Linked DNA regions of Microbaculum marinisediminis. The main gene of each other region encodes a partner of the protein of the gene in region 3 in a complex. Links are inferred from orthologs where the notes say so. Each region holds a gene or a part of one and is shown on either strand. Other genes may lie near its edges. The genes, in order: MUB46_RS03205, MUB46_RS15035, dnaN and MUB46_RS20025.

The links.
Region 1: the proteins of dnaN (region 3) and MUB46_RS03205 are in contact, whole or in part, in a cryo-EM structure (PDB 8GIZ), measured with the Escherichia coli proteins. The link is inferred for Microbaculum marinisediminis from one-to-one orthologs.
Region 2: the proteins of dnaN (region 3) and MUB46_RS15035 are in contact, whole or in part, in a solved structure (PDB 1OK7), measured with the Escherichia coli proteins. The link is inferred for Microbaculum marinisediminis from one-to-one orthologs.
Region 4: the proteins of dnaN (region 3) and MUB46_RS20025 are in contact, whole or in part, in a cryo-EM structure (PDB 8GIZ), measured with the Escherichia coli proteins. The link is inferred for Microbaculum marinisediminis from one-to-one orthologs.

The regions. Positions count from the first base shown.
Region 1 is NZ_JALIDZ010000001.1:634,005-638,639, reverse strand. What follows is about bases 765-3,632. They hold MUB46_RS03205 (DNA polymerase III subunit gamma/tau), read right to left. Parts: upstream 3,186-3,632; coding sequence 1,344-3,185; downstream 765-1,343. Other genes in these bases: MUB46_RS03195 (HIT family protein), read left to right, coding at 3,521-3,632; MUB46_RS03210 (YbaB/EbfC family nucleoid-associated protein), read right to left, coding at 1,002-1,328; MUB46_RS03215 (SDR family oxidoreductase), read left to right, coding at 765-982. Also shown: tRNA epoxyqueuosine(34) reductase QueG, read left to right, coding at 1-50; more of MUB46_RS03215, read left to right, coding at 101-764; more of MUB46_RS03195, read left to right, coding at 3,633-3,937; nudC (NAD(+) diphosphatase), read left to right, coding at 4,050-4,635. UniProt on the Escherichia coli protein: Part of the beta sliding clamp loading complex, which hydrolyzes ATP to load the beta clamp onto primed DNA to form the DNA replication pre-initiation complex.
Region 2 is NZ_JALIDZ010000006.1:279,715-284,293, forward strand. The notes cover bases 1,768-4,579. They hold MUB46_RS15035 (DNA polymerase IV), read right to left. Parts: upstream 3,913-4,579; coding sequence 2,623-3,912; downstream 1,768-2,622. Other genes in these bases: MUB46_RS15030 (cell envelope integrity EipB family protein), read left to right, coding at 1,773-2,594; MUB46_RS15040 (ROK family protein), read right to left, coding at 3,979-4,579. Outside these bases: MUB46_RS15015 (GNAT family N-acetyltransferase), read right to left, coding at 1-383; MUB46_RS15020 (glycerophosphodiester phosphodiesterase), read right to left, coding at 410-1,153; MUB46_RS15025 (RidA family protein), read right to left, coding at 1,162-1,626. UniProt on the Escherichia coli protein: Poorly processive, error-prone DNA polymerase involved in translesion repair and untargeted mutagenesis. Copies undamaged DNA at stalled replication forks, which arise in vivo from mismatched or misaligned primer ends.
Region 3 is NZ_JALIDZ010000004.1:145,337-150,027, reverse strand. What follows is about bases 967-3,890. They hold dnaN (DNA polymerase III subunit beta), read left to right. Parts: upstream 967-1,831; coding sequence 1,832-2,950; downstream 2,951-3,890. Other genes in these bases: recF (DNA replication/repair protein RecF), read left to right, coding at 3,100-3,890; dnaA (chromosomal replication initiator protein DnaA), read left to right, coding at 967-1,694. In the rest of the region: MUB46_RS09570 (rhodanese-like domain-containing protein), read left to right, coding at 1-58; more of dnaA, read left to right, coding at 123-966; more of recF, read left to right, coding at 3,891-4,260; MUB46_RS09550 (LysE family translocator), read left to right, coding at 4,448-4,691. UniProt on the Escherichia coli protein: Confers DNA tethering and processivity to DNA polymerases and other proteins. Acts as a clamp, forming a ring around DNA (a reaction catalyzed by the clamp-loading complex) which diffuses in an ATP-independent manner freely and bidirectionally along dsDNA.
Region 4 is NZ_JALIDZ010000010.1:173,046-175,815, forward strand. It holds MUB46_RS20025 (DNA polymerase III subunit delta'), read left to right. Parts: upstream 1-739; coding sequence 740-1,801; downstream 1,802-2,770. Other genes in the region: MUB46_RS20015 (D-alanyl-D-alanine carboxypeptidase family protein), read left to right, coding at 1-16; tmk (dTMP kinase), read left to right, coding at 26-736; metG (methionine--tRNA ligase), read left to right, coding at 1,854-2,770. UniProt on the Escherichia coli protein: Part of the beta sliding clamp loading complex, which hydrolyzes ATP to load the beta clamp onto primed DNA to form the DNA replication pre-initiation complex.

The DNA.
Region 1 (4,635 bases), on a different replicon or contig from region 3:
ACCCGTCGGTCCGCGAGGAGTGGCAGGCCGCGCTGACCGGCGCTATGTGATCCCCCCGCATCGTCTTCATTCGGCACGATCATCCCTCGGTACGGACGTCATGAATAAGATTTTCATTTTCGGCCTCGGCTTTTCCGCGATGACGCTCGCGCGTCGCCTGACCTCAGGCGGCTGGCGCGTCGCGGGCAGTGTGCGCACGCGCGAAAAGGTCGAGGCGCTCAGGGCCGAAGGCGTGGAGGCGGTCGTCTTCGAAGGCGCTGCGCCGGGACCGGAGGTGGCGACGGCGCTCGACGGCGCGACGCACGTGCTCCAGTCGATCCCGCCGGGAGAGGCGGGCGATCCGGTGCTGATCCACCACCGTGCGGATCTCGCCGCCCGGTCGGGCACGATCCGGTGGCTCGGCTATCTCTCGACGCTCGGCGTCTATGGCGATCACGGCGGCGCCTGGATCGACGAGACGGCGGCGACCGCTCCTGTGAGCCCGCGCAACGCCCGCCGCGTCGTCGCCGAGCAGGACTGGCTCCGGTTCGGCGAGGAGGCCGGCATCCCGGTCATGCTGTTCCGTATCGCCGGCATCTACGGGCCGGGCCGCAACGCGCTGGTCAATCTGAAGGCCGGAAAGGCGCGGCGGCTGGTGAAGCCCGGCCAGGTCTTCAATCGCATCCATGTCGCCGATATCGCCGGCGTGCTGGAAGCCTCGATGGCGCGTCCGCGCGCCGGCGGCGTCTACAACCTGTCCGACGACGAGCCCGGGCCGCCGCAGGACGTCATCGCCTTTGCCGCGGACCTGATGGGGGTCGCGCCGCCGCCGGAAATTGCCTTCGACGACGCCGAGCTGACGCCGATGGCGCGGAGCTTCTATTCGGCGAACCGCCGCGCGCGCAACGACAGGATCAAGCAGGAACTGGGCGTCGAACTGCAGTACCCGACCTATCGGGACGGGCTGAACGCCTTGTTCGAAGCCGGCGACGGACGGACGTAACGCCGACGCGGCCGCCGGCTCACATGCCGGGCAGGTTCATGCCGGGCGGCAACTGCAGGCCGCCGGTGACGTCCTGCATCTTCTCGGCCATGGCCGCTTCGGCCTTGCGCCGCGCGTCGGCATGGGCGGCGATGATAAGGTCTTCCAGAATCTCGGCTTCTTCCGGCTTGATCAGGCTCGGATCGACCTTCAGGCCGCGCATGCCGCCCTTGGCCGACAGCGTGACGGTGACGAGGCCGCCGCCTGCGGTGCCCTCGACCTCCAGCGCCTCGAGCTCGGCCTGAAGCTCGCCCATGCGGGCCTGCAGCTCCTTGGCCTGTTTCATCATCTTCATGAAGTCCATCATTGCGGTCCTTTCGGATCAATCGTCTTCGTCGTCGGGCGAATCCAGTGTCTCGACCGTACCGGTATCCGGCATGTCGGAGGCAGGGTCGTCGGCCGGTTCGGCGCGGACATCGACGATCTCGGCGCCCGGAAACGCGCTCAGCACCGCCGACACGGTCGGATCGCGGCGCATTGAATCGATCAGCGCCGTGCGGGTCTGCTCGCGCTGCTCGCGGACGGTCGGCGCGCCCTGTTCGCGCGAAACCGCGACGACCCAGCGCTTTCCGGTCCATTCCGACAGTTTTTGCTGCAGATCGTGGACGAGATCGCCAGGCGCGTTGTCGGCGAGCGACATTTCGATGCGTCCCGGCTCGAACCGGACGATGCGCACGAACAGCTCCAGCGCCGAGCGCAGCCTGGCGTCGCGCTTCTCCTCGGCCAGCGCCACCACGGCTTCGAAGGTGCGCGGGAGCGGCAGGTCGACGGCCGGCGCCTGCGGCTGCGGGCTCGGCACGACGCGCAAGGCAGTCGGCCCCGCCGTCGCCTTGGTCGGCACGAAGGTGGGAAGGGTCGGCTTGAAGGCCGACCGCCCGGGCGCCGCCGCGCTCGCCCCGCCGCCGCCGCCCGGATTGCCCGGGCCGCCCGAACCAGCCGCCGGCGTATTGCCCACCGGCGCGCCCTCGTCGAGCCGGCGGATGACGTCCTCCGGGCTCGGCAGGGTCGAGGCGTAGGCGAGCCGCACCAGCACCATCTCGGCGGCCGCCAGCGGGCGCGGCGAACTCTCCACCTCGCCGATGCCCTTCAGCAGGATCTGCCAGGCGCGGCTCAGCTCGGAGACCGGGATCTGCGCCGCGAATTCCTTGCCGCGCTCGCGCTCGGCCTCGGACAGCGACGCGTCCTCGGCGGAAGCCGGCACGATGCGCATGCGGGTGACAAGGTGCACGAAGCCGGCGAGGTCGGTCAGCACCATCTCCGGCGCCGCGCCCTCCGCGTACTGGCTGTCGAGCTCGTTCAGCGCCGCGGCGATGTCGCCGGACATCACCTTGTCGAACAGGTCGACGACGCGGGCGCGGTCGGCGACGCCGAGCATGCCGCGCACTTCCTCCGCCTTCACCTGGCCGCCGCCATGGGCGATGGCCTGGTCTAGCAGGGACAGCGAATCGCGCACCGAGCCCTCGCTGGCCCGCGCGATCATGCGCAGGGCCTCGTCGTCCACGTCGACGGCCTCGGCCCGGGCGATGCCCTCCAGGTGCTTGACCAGCTGGTCGGCGTCGACGCGGCGCAGGTCGAAGCGCTGGCAGCGCGACAGAACGGTGATCGGAACCTTCCGGATTTCCGTCGTCGCGAAGATGAACTTCACATGCTCCGGCGGCTCTTCGAGCGTCTTCAGAAGACCGTTGAAGGCGGCCTTCGAGAGCATGTGCACCTCGTCGATGATGTAGATCTTGTAGCGGGCTTCCGCCGGGCGGTAGCGCACCGCCTCGATGATCTCGCGGATGTCGTCGATGCCGGTATGGGAGGCGGCGTCCATCTCGATCACGTCGACATGGCGCGATTCGAGGATCGCGCGGCAGTGCCGGCCCTCCTCAGGCATGTCGAGCGTCGGCCCGGGCTTCGCGTCGCCGGCGCCTCCGCCGTCCTTCGGCTCGTAGTTGAGCGCGCGCGCCAGGATGCGCGCCGTCGTCGTCTTGCCGACCCCGCGCACGCCGGTGAGCATGTAGGCCTGCGCGATCCGCCCGGTCTCGAAGGCGTTGCGCAGGGTGCGCACCATCGGCTCCTGGCCGATCAGGTCGTCGAAGCTGGAGGGCCGGTACTTGCGCGCGAGCACACGATATCCGGCGGGCGCGACCGTCGAATCGTCCGGTGTTCGCTGATCCATGAAGCGTCCCTGCTCGCGCCGAAAAGGGCCTGCGGCGCCGGCATGCGATGCCGGTTTTGCTTAGGATTAAAGTGGGAGGCTGGACGACAACCCGAACCAGTACTCGTTAGGGCTGCTTCCTTCCGGACCTGACCCGGTTGGCGAGCGGCTCGTCCGCCGCCAACCTCCCTGACACGACTATATCAGACTTGGCGCGCGCCGACGCAACCCCGTTGGCCCGATCCGTGCGGATTGCGCCGCTTTCCACCGAAAATCCTTGCCGGTACCGGCCTCACCACCGATGATCCCGGACGCGGTTCCAGGGGAATCACCCGAAATCCGGAGACCGAATTCCGATGAGCGTCACCTTCAGCCTTCATTCGAGCCTCGCCGCCGACACGATTCCCGTCGCCATGCTGGACCTGTGCGAGGTGCGGCTGATGAACGACGCCAACTTCCCGTGGCTCGTCCTGGTGCCGCGGACGCCGGACGCCATCGAGATCGTCGATCTGGAGCCGGAAACCCGCCATCGGCTGATGGACGAGATCGCGATGGCCAGCGCGGCGCTGCGGTCCGTGACCGGCGCCGAGAAGCTCAATGTCGCCGCGCTCGGCAACCAGGTCGCGCAACTGCACGTCCATGTCATCGCCCGGTTTCGCGATGACGAGGCCTGGCCCGGCCCGGTCTGGGGCGCTGTGCCGCGCAAGGCCTACGACAAGGACGCCCGGGTCGACCTGATCGAAAAGCTCTCCGACGCGTTTCAGGGCCGGTGAGGGCGCGACGCGACTTGCCCGCCCCGGGGCGCGCGTGCGACCGTTCGCGCCAGCCTGACAGGGCCGGGCTGACAGGGCCCGTTTGAAAGGGCCAGGCTGAAAGGAATTCTCCATGCTCGAACGCAGCCTGCGCACCGGCTACAGCGGGAGCCTGCTCGACCGCGCCGCAGACAGGCGCGGCGACGACGCCTGGCTGGATGCCGCGCGGGCCGGCGCGCGCTATCTGCTGTTTGCCGGCGACAAGCCGCTCTTTGCCGTTGCCGACGGCGCCGAACCGGACCCGGTCTTCGATGCGGCCGCGGCCGCAGCGCTCGACGCCGACCGGTCCCGCGCGGTGTTCCTGGGGCTCGAGGGCGACCGCGCGATGTTCGCCGTCCCGGTTGCCGAGGTGCCGGCCGAGGAGCAGGCGGGCGAGACGCCGTTCGGCGACGGCAACCTGAAGGCGATCGACGTACGCTCGATCGCGGTGCAGGGCATCGTGGCGCCGGCAATGCTGGGCCCCATCGCCCAGGCGAAAAGCATGCTCGACTGGCATGCCCGCAACGGCTTCTGCGCCCGCTGCGGGGCGCCGACGCGGATGCGCGACGGCGGCTATCGGCGCGATTGCGCCGGCTGCGGGGCCCAGCACTTCCCGCGCACCGATCCGGTCGTCATCATGCTGGTGATCTCCGGCGACGATTGCCTGCTGGCGCGCAGTC
Region 2 (4,579 bases), on a different replicon or contig from region 3:
GCCCAGCCGTGATCGAACACGTACTCGCCGTAGGAATGGTTCTTCAGATAGCAGGGCATCGCCGCGGCGATGACGCCGCCGTCCGTGCCGCCGTCCGTGCTGTCGTCCGTGCCGCGATCCTCGACCACGAGATGCTGCGGCAACCAGCCGGTCTTCGCTGCAACCGTTCCGGATGCTTCTAAGGAATTCAGAAAAGCATGTGAAACAAATGGGTTATAGGTTTCCTCTGAAGTGATTTCAGAGGGGGTGCGTGACGCAGCCTCGGGCTGCGCCCGGGGATTGGCGCAGGCATCCCAGTCCGCGGCTGGAATGTCGCCCAGCCGGTCCACGACGCGGACCGAAATGGTCCCGCCGCCGGGTTCGGACGATTTCGAACGCGCCATCGCTCAAGTCCCCGCCACGAGATGTTTCAGGCCCGGAACCCCTCGAAGGTGATCTGATCGGCCCAGGTATCGCTGCGCCGGCGCTGTTTTTCGGACCGGACCGTCCAGGTAATCAGCGGCAGGCCGAAGACCCAGCGCAGCGCCATCGGCGCCACCGCCGGCAGGTCGTCCACGCTATACGAAACGAAATGCGGTTTGGTTCGCCAGCCATGGAGAAGATGGCGCAGCCTGAACACGTCCCACCACGTCATTCCTTCGGGTTTGTCCTGCCGGAAGGATTCGGCGACGATCCCGCGCGGCAAAGCCGGAGCGATACGGCGAAACGCATCGACGGTCCCGGGGTCGAACGACATGACCGCGACGCGACCCTCGTAATCCTTCAGGACGTCGGCGATCCGGGCACAGAATTCGGGCATTCCCGTGAAGTCGGTCTTCACCTCGACGATAACCGGCACGTGATCGCTCACCACCGCGAGGAAGTCGCTGAGCGTCGGTATGCGGTCGTCCGTCCCCTTGAAGGCGATGCCGGCCAGTTCTTTGGCCGACAGGGCGGAAACAGGCCCGGAGCCCGTCGTCAGCCGGTCGAGCGTGAAGTCGTGGAAGACGACCGGGACCAAGTCCCGGTCGGGCTGGACGTCGAGCTCGATGGAATAGCCGGCCTCCATCGCCGCCCGCGCCGCCGAAAGCGTGTTCTCGATGACGCCGTTTTTGGCGTCATGCAGCCCGCGATGGGCGATGGGGCGGGCGGTGAGCCAGTCGAGGCCGGCCATGTGATCCCTTAGGCGACCTCGAAGATGCCTTCGACCTCGACGGCGACGCCGAGCGGCAGCGCCGAGGTTCCGACGGCGGCACGGGCGTGCTTGCCCTTGTCGCCGAGCGCCTCGGCGATCAGGTCGGACGCGCCGTTGACGACCTTGGGCTGGTCACGGAAATCGGGCGTGCAGTTGACGTAACCGTTGAGCTTCACGCAGCGCGTCACCTTTTCCAGGTCGCCGACCGCCATCTTCATCACCGCGAGCAGGTTGATGGCGCACAGCCGCGCGGCCGCCATGCCCTGTTCGATGCTGTAGTCGTCGCCGAGCTTGCCGACATGCTCGATCCCGTTCGGTCCCATCGGCACCTGGCCGGAGCAGTAGACGAGGTTGCCGGTCTTCACGAACGGCACGTAGTTGGCGGCAGGCGCCGGCGGCGTGGGCAGGGTGATGCCCATGGCGGCCAGGCGGGATTCGACGGTATCGGACATGCGTAAGTCTCCTAGAGTGTCGGCGCAGTGCCATCGTTGATCCCCGATTTCGCGACGGCATGCAAGGCGCCGCCCCGCGCGCCCTTGTAAAAACATCATGTGATGCGAGATTGTCGAAACATCGGAACGCTGAAGGGATTCGCCTAATGCTCATGCCGCGCCTCGGCCGGTTCGCCTTTGCCGCAACGCTGGTGCTGGTCGCGACACCGCTCCAGGCGGGTGTGCCGACCATCGCCTCGCACCGGGCCGTCTACGACCTCGAGATCGATCGCACCCAGGGCGGGGGCGGTTCGTCGGACATCGAGGGGCGGCTGGTCCTGGAGACGATGGGGTCGGCCTGCGAGGGGTTCACGGTGACGACGCGCTTCGTCACCCGTATCACCGGCACGCGGCGCAGCCTCGTCAACGACCTGCGCTCGACCACCTGGGAGGCCGGCGACGGCTCCAGCTACCGCTTCGTCACGAAGAACTATCTCGACCAGGACCTGGCGGACGAGACCGACGGTATCGCGACACGCGAGGATGGAACGATCACGGTCGACCTGAGCGTCCCCGAGGACGCGGAGTTCTCGCTCGACTCCGAGATCCTGTTCCCGACCCAGCATGTGATGCGCATTCTCCAGGCCGCGGAGTCGGGAGAGAAGATCGTCGCCGCCGACGTCTATGACGGCTCCGATACGGGCCGGAAGACCTATTCGACCACCACCGTGATCGGCGCGCGCCGGGAGCCCGCCGGCGACGAGGGCCAGACCGGAGACGAGGTGCTCGGTGAGCTGGCCAGCTGGCCGGTGACGGTCGCCTACTTCGACAACGATGCGGAGAACAAGGACCTGCCGTCCTACGAGTTCAGCTACGATCTGTTCTCGAACGGCGTCAGCCGCAAGATCGTGCTCGACTATGGCGACTTCACCCTGGTCGGCGACCTGTCCGCGATCGAGTTCCTCGACGCTGAGCCCTGCGAGCAGTAGGGCGGGGCCTGCCCGGGCCTACCCGGAGCTACTTCGACCGGTCCCGCGGCGCGGTCCCCGAAAACGCGATCCCGCGCGTCACGGCGTCGCGGCCGAACTTGTCGCGCACCGCGTCGACGGCGCGTTCCGCGGCCGCACGGCGGGCCGGTCCCGTATCGATGAGGTCGGTCAGGGCGTCGGCGTCCTCGGCACCGAACTCCGAGACGCCGATGCCGATCAGCCGGAACGCGGTGCCGTCGGCGGCGTCGGCGAGCAGCCGCTGGCCGCTTTCGAAGATGCGGTCGGCGAGCTGGGTCGGCGAGGACAGCGTGTGCGAGCGGGTCAGCGTGCGGAACCCGGCCGTCTTGAGCTTCAGCGTCACCGTGCGCCCGCTCAACTGCGCCGTCTTGAGCCGGCGCGAGACCGTTTCGCTCAGGCCCCACAGGATCGTCCTCAATCGGACCGGATCTGAAATGTCATCCTCGAACGTCGTTTCGGAGCTGACGCTCTTGGCCGGCCTGTCGGGTGAGACGCGCCGGTCGTCCTCGCCGCGCGCCAGATGCGCGAGCCGCATCCCCGTCGCGCCGTAGCGCCGCGCCAGGTCGGTTTCCGGTATCCGCTGCAGGTCTCCGATCCTGGTGATGCCGTCCCTGGCCAGCTTCGTTTGCATGGCCGCGCCGACGCCGAAGATCAGGCCGACCGGCTTGTCGCGCAGGAAGTCCAGCGTCTCCGCCTTGCCGATGACCGAGAAGCCGCGCGGCTTCTTCAGGTCGGAGGCGATCTTGGCGAGGAACTTGTTGTGGCTGAGGCCGACCGAGATGGTGATGCCGATCTCGGTCTCGACGCGGTGGGCGAAGCGGACCAGCGTGCTCGCCGGCGCCATGCGATGGACGGCCTGTGTGCCGGTTAGATCGAGGAAGGCCTCGTCGATCGACAGCGGCTCGACCAGCGGCGTCAGCTCCAGCATCAGCGCACGGACTTGGCGGCCGACGGCGGAATACTTCTCCATGTTCGGCTTGATGACGACGGCGTTCGGGCAGAGCTTCAGCGCCTTGAACATCGGCATCGCCGAGCGCACGCCGTCGATGCGGGCGATATAGCAGGCCGTCGACACGACGCCGCGCTTGCCGCCGCCGATGATCAGCGGCCTGTCGGCGAGGCTGGGGTCGTCGCGCTTCTCGATCGCCGCGTAGAAGGCATCGCAGTCCACATGGGCGACGGACAGGTCGAACAGCTCGGCGTGGCGCACGAGCCGGGGCCCGCCGCAGGACGGGCAGCGCGCCGCCCCGTCGGGCGGGCGCGTCGAACAATCGAGGCAGAGAGTGGGCAGTCCCGACATGGCCGTGCCTGGCGAGCGACGAGATCGGCCCGACTATAGCGCGTCGGGCCGTCGGCGGCATCCATCTCAGCGCGAGGGGGCCTCTCCGGTCCACAGCCGCGCCGCGCCGCGCACGCCGCTGGCATCGCCGTGCGCCGGCGGCCGGATGTCGATCTTCGGCTTGTCGGCGAAGACATAGGGCGCCATCGCCGGAGGCACCCGCGCGTAGAGATGGGGAAGTTGTGACAGCCCGCCGCCGAACACGATGACCGCCGGGTCGATGATGTTGGTGATCATCGCCAGCGCCCGGGCGAGCCGCGAAACGTGGCGCTCGAGCGCCGCCTCGCAGGCCGGATCGTCGGCGGCGCGGGCGGCGATCTCGGGACCCGACAGGGCGCGGCCCGTCGCCTGTGCGAAGTCCCGTTCCAGCCCGCTTCCCGACAGCCAGGTCTCCAGGCACCCCAGCCGGCCGCACCAGCAGCGCGGGCCTGGATGCTCCTCGGCGGTGGACCAGGGGAGGGGCGTGTGGCCCCATTCGCCGCCGCAGCGGTTCGGCCCCTCGACGATCCGCCCGCCGACGACCACGCCGCCGCCGCAGCCGGTGCCCATGATGACGCCGAACACGCTGTCCGCGCCCGCCGCGGCGCCGTCGGTGGCCTCGGACAGGGCAAAGCAGTTGGCGTCGTTG
Region 3 (4,691 bases):
GCACCGCGGGGCCGTAGAAGGCTGGAAGGCTTCGGGTTTGCCTTGGGTTCAATCCTGAGGACGCCCGGCGTTCGGATAACAGGGTCCCGATTTCTGGGGTGTGGTTGGAGAAAGGAAGGAAGATGGACTTGCGAGGACGTGGCGCCTCAGCGCGCCGTCAGGAGGTCGATGAGTTCGACCATCCGGCAGCGCATGCCGGCAGCGTCGCTCTCGAGGGGGCGGACGGATCCAACAACGGCGACGAGGGGCGGACTGTGGGCAAGGGCAGCGGCGATCATGGTGATTCCTGGGGGCGCATAGTCCAGCGTTTACGCGCCGAGTTCGGCGAAGACATCTACCGGAGCTGGTTCCGGGGGCTGGCGTTCGTCGAGCTGTCCGGCATGACCGTGGTGCTTTCGGTTCCCACCCCCTTCCTGCGCATGTGGATCAGAACCAACTACGGCAACCGTCTGCTTGCGCTGTGGCGCGCGGAGAACGGTGGCATCGAGCGCATCGACATTCGGGTGCGCGGCGTGGAGACCGTTCAGCCCGGCGAAAAGCCGGCGATGCCCGCGCTGGTGCGCCGGCCCAAGGAGGAGCGCCCCGTCGAGGCCGCCGGGGCCCGGCTCGGCGCCGTTTCGGCCGCCGCAGAGAGCGCGCTGGAGAGCGCCCCGCTCGATCCGCGCTTCCAGTTCGGTTCCTTCGCGGTCGGTGTCTCCAACAAGATCGCGCACGACACGGCGTTGGCCGTCGCAGCGTCCGGCGCCGAAGGGTCGATGTTCAATCCGCTGTTCATCCACGGTGGCGTCGGTCGCGGCAAGACGCACCTGCTCCATGCCATCGCCTGGAAGGCCGCGGAGGCCAATCCCGGGCGCCGTATCCTCTATATGTCCGCCGACCAGTTCGTGTTCCGCTTCGTCACGGCGCTGCGTTCGGACTCGGCCATTGGCTTCAAGGAAAAGCTGCGCTCGATCGACTTGCTGCTGATCGACGACCTGCAGTTCCTGCAGGGCAAGGCCACCCATCGCGAGTTCGGCCACACCATGAACGCGCTGATCGAGGGCTGCCGTCAGGTTGTCATCGTCGCCGACCGGCCGCCCTCCGAGCTGGACGGTTTCGACGACCGGACCCGCTCGCGCCTTGGCGGCGGGCTCGTCGCCGGCATCGGCAATCAGGAGCTGCCGCTGCGGCGTCAGATTCTCGAGGCCCGCGTCACCACGCTGGCCGAGCGCGGCCAGAAGATCGAGCTGCCTGTCGACGTGCTCGATTTCGTGGCGCGCAACGTCGCCTCGAATGGCCGCGAGCTCGAAGGCGCGCTCAACCGGCTGGCCGCTTACAGCTGCTTTGCCGGGTTGCCGATCACGGTCGAGCTCGCCGAGCGGGCGATCCGCGATCTCGTCGCCGCCCAGGAGCGTCCGCAGATCCGTATCGAGGACATCCAGCGGGTCGTCGCCGTCCACTATCAGGTCAGCCGCTCCGATCTGGTATCCAGCCGGCGCACCCGCGCCATCGTGGTGCCGCGGCAGATCGCCATGTATCTCGCCAAGGTCCTGACGCCGAGATCCCTGCCGGAAATCGGCCGCCGCTTCGGCAACAGGGACCACACAACGGTCCTGCACGCGGTCCGCAAGATCGAAGGCCTGATCGGTCGCGACCAGTCGCTTGCCCGCGATATCGAGTCGCTCAGGCGGCGGATCGAGGACGGGGAGGGCTGAAGCCCTCCCTTTACCTCTCCGGCTCTTGCAAAAGCCGCGCATTCTGGGCAAGTTCACTTCCCTTTCCCCGTAGGGGCATGGGGTGAACACGCCGGCCGGTTTCCCGATCGGTTGGCGAGACGACAGGATTCCTGATCATGCGTGTCACGCTCGAACGCGCCGCGTTCCTAAAGTCGCTCGGTCACGTGCACCGCGTCGTGGAGCGGCGCAACACGATACCGATTCTTTCGAACGTGCTGATCCGAGGCGACGGCGCCGCGTTGCAGCTCAAGGCCACCGATCTCGATATCGAGGTGGTCGAGACGGCGGCCGCGGACGTCTCGCAGGCTGGCGCCACCACCGTGCCGGCCCATGTCGTCTACGACATCGTCCGCAAGCTTCCCGACGGCGCGCAGGTGGCGCTGGAATCGGGGCCGGATTCGAGCACGATCGTCTTGTCGGCCGGCCATGCGCGCTTCTCGCTCCAGACGCTGCCGGAATCCGACTTCCCGGACATCACCGCCGGCGATTTCAGCCATCGCTTCGTCGTGCCGGCGTCGGCGCTGAAGCGGCTGATCGACAAGACCCAGTTCGCCATCTCCCAGGAGGAGACGCGCTACTATCTGAACGGCATCTACCTGCACACCGTCGACGACGGCGAAGGCCTGATGCTGCGCGCGGTGGCGACCGATGGCCATCGCCTTGCCCGTGTCCAGACCGAGGCGCCGGACGGATCCGACGGCATGCCGGGCATCATCGTGCCGCGCAAGACCGTGCAGGAGCTGCAGCGGCTTCTGGAGGACCCGGAAGAGACGGTCGGCATCGAGTTGTCGGCCAACAAGATCCGGTTCACCATCGGCCAGATTGTGCTGACGTCCAAGCTGATCGACGGCACCTTCCCCGACTACGGGCGCGTGATTCCGACCGGCAACGACAAGATCATGAAGGTCGACCGCGAGTCGTTCGCCCGGGCGGTCGACCTCGTGTCGACCGTGTCGAGCGAGCGCGGCCGCGCGGTCAAGCTCGCGATCGGCGACGAGCGCCTGGTGCTGACCGTCAACAACCCCGATTCGGGCAGCGCCACCGAGGAGATTTCCGTCGGCTATTCGGCGGATGCCATCGAAATCGGCTTCAACGCCCGCTATCTGCTCGACATCACCTCGCAGCTCGAATCCGGCGAGGCCCGCTTCGAGTTGGCCGATCCCGGTTCGCCGACGCTGATCTGTGACGAGGACGACCGGTCGTCGCTTTATGTGCTGATGCCCATGCGGGTGTGAGGCGCGGTCCGCATCGCGCAGGAAACGCATCGCGTTTCGGGCGAAAAGCGCGCGCGGCCTGACGCCAAGCGCCGGAGCGCCCGCCGAAACGGGCAGAAGAGAGGGCACCGGCCCTGCCGAGTTCAGGTTTTTCGACGTCCGGATTCTCCTTGGGCGAAGCCGATAGCGGTTCGGGCCGCGACCGGGTTGCGGTCGTCCGCCTGACGCTCACCGATTTCCGCAACTACGCGCATCTGCGGCTCGACCTCGATCCTCGCCCCGTCGTGCTGACCGGCGCCAACGGGGCCGGCAAGACCAATTTGCTCGAAGCCGTATCCTACCTGACGGCCGGCCGCGGGATGCGCGGCGCCCAACTCGACAGCGTGATCCGCTTGGGCGCCGAGGCGTTCGCGGTCGCCGCGACGATTTCGCGTCCCATCGGTCCCGATGAACCCGGCGAGATCGACATCGGCACCGGCTATCGTCGTGGCGACAGTGGCCGTGTCGCCCGCGTCAATCATGAGCCCGCGCCCGCTGTCGGCACGCTTGCCGAGCTCGTTCGCGCCCTCTGGCTCACCCCGTCGATGGACGGCCTGTTCACCGGCCCGGCATCCGACCGGCGCCGCTTCCTCGATCGTCTGGTTCTGACGCTCGATCCGGGGCACGCTTCCCGCGTCGGCGACTTCGAAAAGGCGATGCGCCAGCGCAACCGTCTCCTCGAGGACCAGCGTCCCGACGCGCGCTGGCTCGACGGGATCGAGCAGGCGATGGCCGAGCTCGCCGTGGCGGTCGCTACCGCGCGCGCCCAGGCGATGGCAAGGCTGACCGACGCCCTGAACGAACGCGCCGGCGGCGTCTTTCCCGATCCCGATATCGCCATCGTGGGGGACTTCGAGGCCACCCTCGACGGCCGTGCCGCCGTCGATGTCGAAGCAGAATACCGGGCGGCGCTGCAAGGTGCCCGCCGCCGCGACGCCGCGGCCGGCCGCACGCTGCTCGGTCCGCACCGCTGCGACCTCGCCGTTGCCCACCGCGCCCGCAACGTTCCCGCGGCGCTTGCCTCCACCGGCGAGCAGAAGGGCCTGCTGATCGCCCTGATCCTCGCCCACGCCCGTCTGGTGCGGGAGGCCTCCGGTGGTGTCGCCCCGCTGCTTCTCCTTGACGAGGTCGCCGCCCATCTCGACGACATGCGGCGCGCCGCCCTGTTCGCCGAGATCCTCGCGCTCGGCTCCCAGGCCTGGATGACGGGCACCGATCGCGCGCTGTTCACGGATATCGCCGCCGACTCCCAGGGGTTCGAGGTCGCCAACGGCGCCTTGTCGGCAATCTAGCCGCGATGTCCGCTATAGGCCGCCGGCGCGTGTCGTGCGCGGCTGATGGCGTCGCCGACAGGGCGGCGACGGCGCCCCGGTTCCCGACCGGGACCGGGGTTGCCTCCATGGGGTATAGGGGCATCGCGACCCCGCCACGGCACCGTGGCGCTTCTCCGGCTACGGATTTTGCTGTAGCAAGGTCGTCATGGACTGGACGAGCCTTCTCACCTTCGCCGCGGCGCTTGCGCTTGCCGCGGCCATTCCCGGGCCCGGCGTCGCCGCCGTGATCGCCCGCGCCCTCGGTGCCGGCTTTCGTCCGACCGTGCCTATGGTCCTCGGCCTGATCGCAGGCGATCTCGTCTATCTGTCCTCTGCCGCTCTCGGCCTCGGCGTCATCGCGGCGACCTTCGGTGGCCTGTTCACGCTGATCCGCTGGGCGGGCGCGGCCT
Region 4 (2,770 bases), on a different replicon or contig from region 3:
GGCGACGAAGAACTAGGCGCGCACGATGGGGGCGGCGCCGGGCAAGTTCATCAGCTTCGAGGGCGGCGAGGGAACCGGCAAGTCGACGCAGATCAAGCGGCTCGCCGGGAAACTTCGCGGCCTCGGGATCGACGTCGTCGAAACCCGGGAGCCGGGCGGCACCAAGGGCGCCGAGATCGTGCGCCGCACGATCCTGTCCGGCCGGGTCGAGGCGCTGGGACCGTTCGCCGAGGCGCTGCTGGTGAATGCCGCCCGCGACGACCACCTGAACGAAGTGATCCGTCCTGCGCTGAAAGCGGGCAAATGGGTCCTGTGCGACCGGTTCGCCGATTCCACGCGCGCCTATCAGGGCACGCTGGGCGGCATCGACCGGCGGCTGCTCGAGGCCTTCGAGACGGCGGTCATCGGCGATGACTGGCCGGATCTGACGCTGATACTCGACCTCGATCCGCACATCGGCCTGGAGCGCGCCCGCGCCGTGACGCGCGCCGAGAACGGCGGCCCCGGCGGCGACCGTTTCGAGGACGTGGACCTGGAGAGCCACCGCAAGCTCCGCGACGCCTTTCTGGCGATCGCCCGCAGGGAGCCGGAGCGCTGCGTTGTCATCGACGCATCCGAGTCGATCGACGCAGTCGGCGCGGCGATCTGGACGGCCGTCGCGGATCGGATTGCCTTGCCTGGCAAGGACAACGCCGGGACAAAGGCTCCTGGAACACGAACCAACGCGGCCTCCTGACCGATGACTGCAACGATCCCGCCGGATTTCTCCATCTCCCCACCGGAGGCCGCCGCGTGCCTGATCGGCCATGACGACGCCGAGGCGGCCCTGTTGAGCGCCTACAAGTCGGGCCGACTGCATCACGCCTGGCTGGTCGACGGGCCGGAAGGCGTCGGCAAGGCGACGCTCGCCTACCGGTTCGCCCGCTTCCTGTTGGGCCATCCCGATCATGGCGAGGACGCGGTCCAGGCCGCGCGGGATCTCACCGTTCCGGCGGACGATCCGGCCGCCCGGCAGATCCGCGCCCGGTCCCATCCCGATCTCATCGTCCTGCAACGCCCCCGCGACGAGGAGGGGAGGGCGACGGCAACCGTGATTTCCGTTGATCAGGTCCGCAAGGTCGCCCGCTTCCTGTCGACCACATCGGCGACGGGGGGATGGCGAGTCGTGATCGTCGACACCGCCGACGACTTCAACCGCTCGTCTGCGAACGCGCTTCTGAAGATGCTGGAGGAACCGCCGCAGCGCGCCGTTTTCCTGCTCCTTTCCGGTTCGCCGGGCCGTCTGCTGCCGACGATACGGTCGCGGTGCCGGCGGCTTGCGCTGAAGCCGCTGGATACCGCGACGGTCGCGGAGGCGCTTCGTATCGCCGGGGTAGGGCAGGACGACGACGCCCGCGCGACGGCGGCCGCGCTGTGCGGCGGAAGTCTCGGCAAGGCCATGGATCTCGCCACCCAGGAGGCGGTCGAGACCATCCATGCGGTCAACAAGCTTCTCGCCGACATGCCGCGGCACGACCCGGTCGCCGCGCAGAAGCTGGCCGAAGCGCTTGGACGGCGCGGTGCGGAGGATCGCTACCGTATGGCGACCTCGCTGCTCACCGACGCGATCGCGGGCCGGATGCGCAAAGCGGCCCGTGCCGGCGCCCAGCCCCACGTTCTTGCGCCTTGGGCGGAGGTATGGGAAAAGGTCACGCAAGCGCTCGCCGAGGCCGAAAGGCTCAATCTCGACCGCACGCTAACCCTTCTGTCGGTGTTCCGTATCGTATCCACCGCGACTTCGCTCGACGCGGCTCGCGTCTGAAAGGACGCCGCGGAAACGAACGGCGCGCCGGCACTTGTCCGTAAGGCCAGTCATGACGTCCAAATTCTACATCACGACCGCGATCTCCTATCCCAACGGCGCCCCCCATATCGGGCATGCTTACGAGGCCATGGCGACGGACGCGATCGCGCGGTTCATGCGGCTGGACGGGCGCGACGTCTATTTCCTGACCGGCGTCGACGAGCACGGCATGAAGATGGCGCAGACGGCGGCCAAGGAAGGGCTGACCCCGCGCGAACTCGCCGACCGCAACACGCCGCTTTTCGAGAAGATGGTCACGTCGCTCGAGTGCTCGAACGACGACTTCATCCGCACGACCGAGCCGCGCCACCACACCTCGTCCCAGGCGATCTGGGAGCGCATGGTCGAGGCAGGCGACATTTACCTCGGCACCTATTCCGGCTGGTACTCGGTGCGCGACGAAGCCTATTACGCCGAATCCGAGACGACCGTTCGCGAGGACGGTGTTCGGATCGGCCCCAATGGCACACCCGTCGAGTGGACCGAGGAGAACAGCTATTTCTTCCGTCTGTCGGCGTTCCAGGACCGGCTGCTGAAGCTCTACGAAGACCATCCCGACTTCATCATGCCGAAGGAGCGCTACAACGAGGTCGTCAGCTTCGTGAAGGGCGGCCTGCAGGACCTGTCGGTCTCGCGCACGACGTTCGACTGGGGCGTGAAGGTTCCCGGCGACGAAAAGCACGTGATGTACGTCTGGGTCGACGCCCTGACGAACTACATCACCGGCGTGGGATATCCCGATACCGACGGCGAGACGTTCCGGAAGTGGTGGCCTGCCGACCTCCATGTCATCGGCAAGGACATCGTGCGGTTTCATACAGTCTACTGGCCGGCATTCCTGCTCTCGGCCGGTGTCGCGCCGCCGAAGCGCGTCTTCGCGCACGGCTTCCTGTTCAACCGCGGCGAGAAGATGTCGAAGTCGGTCGG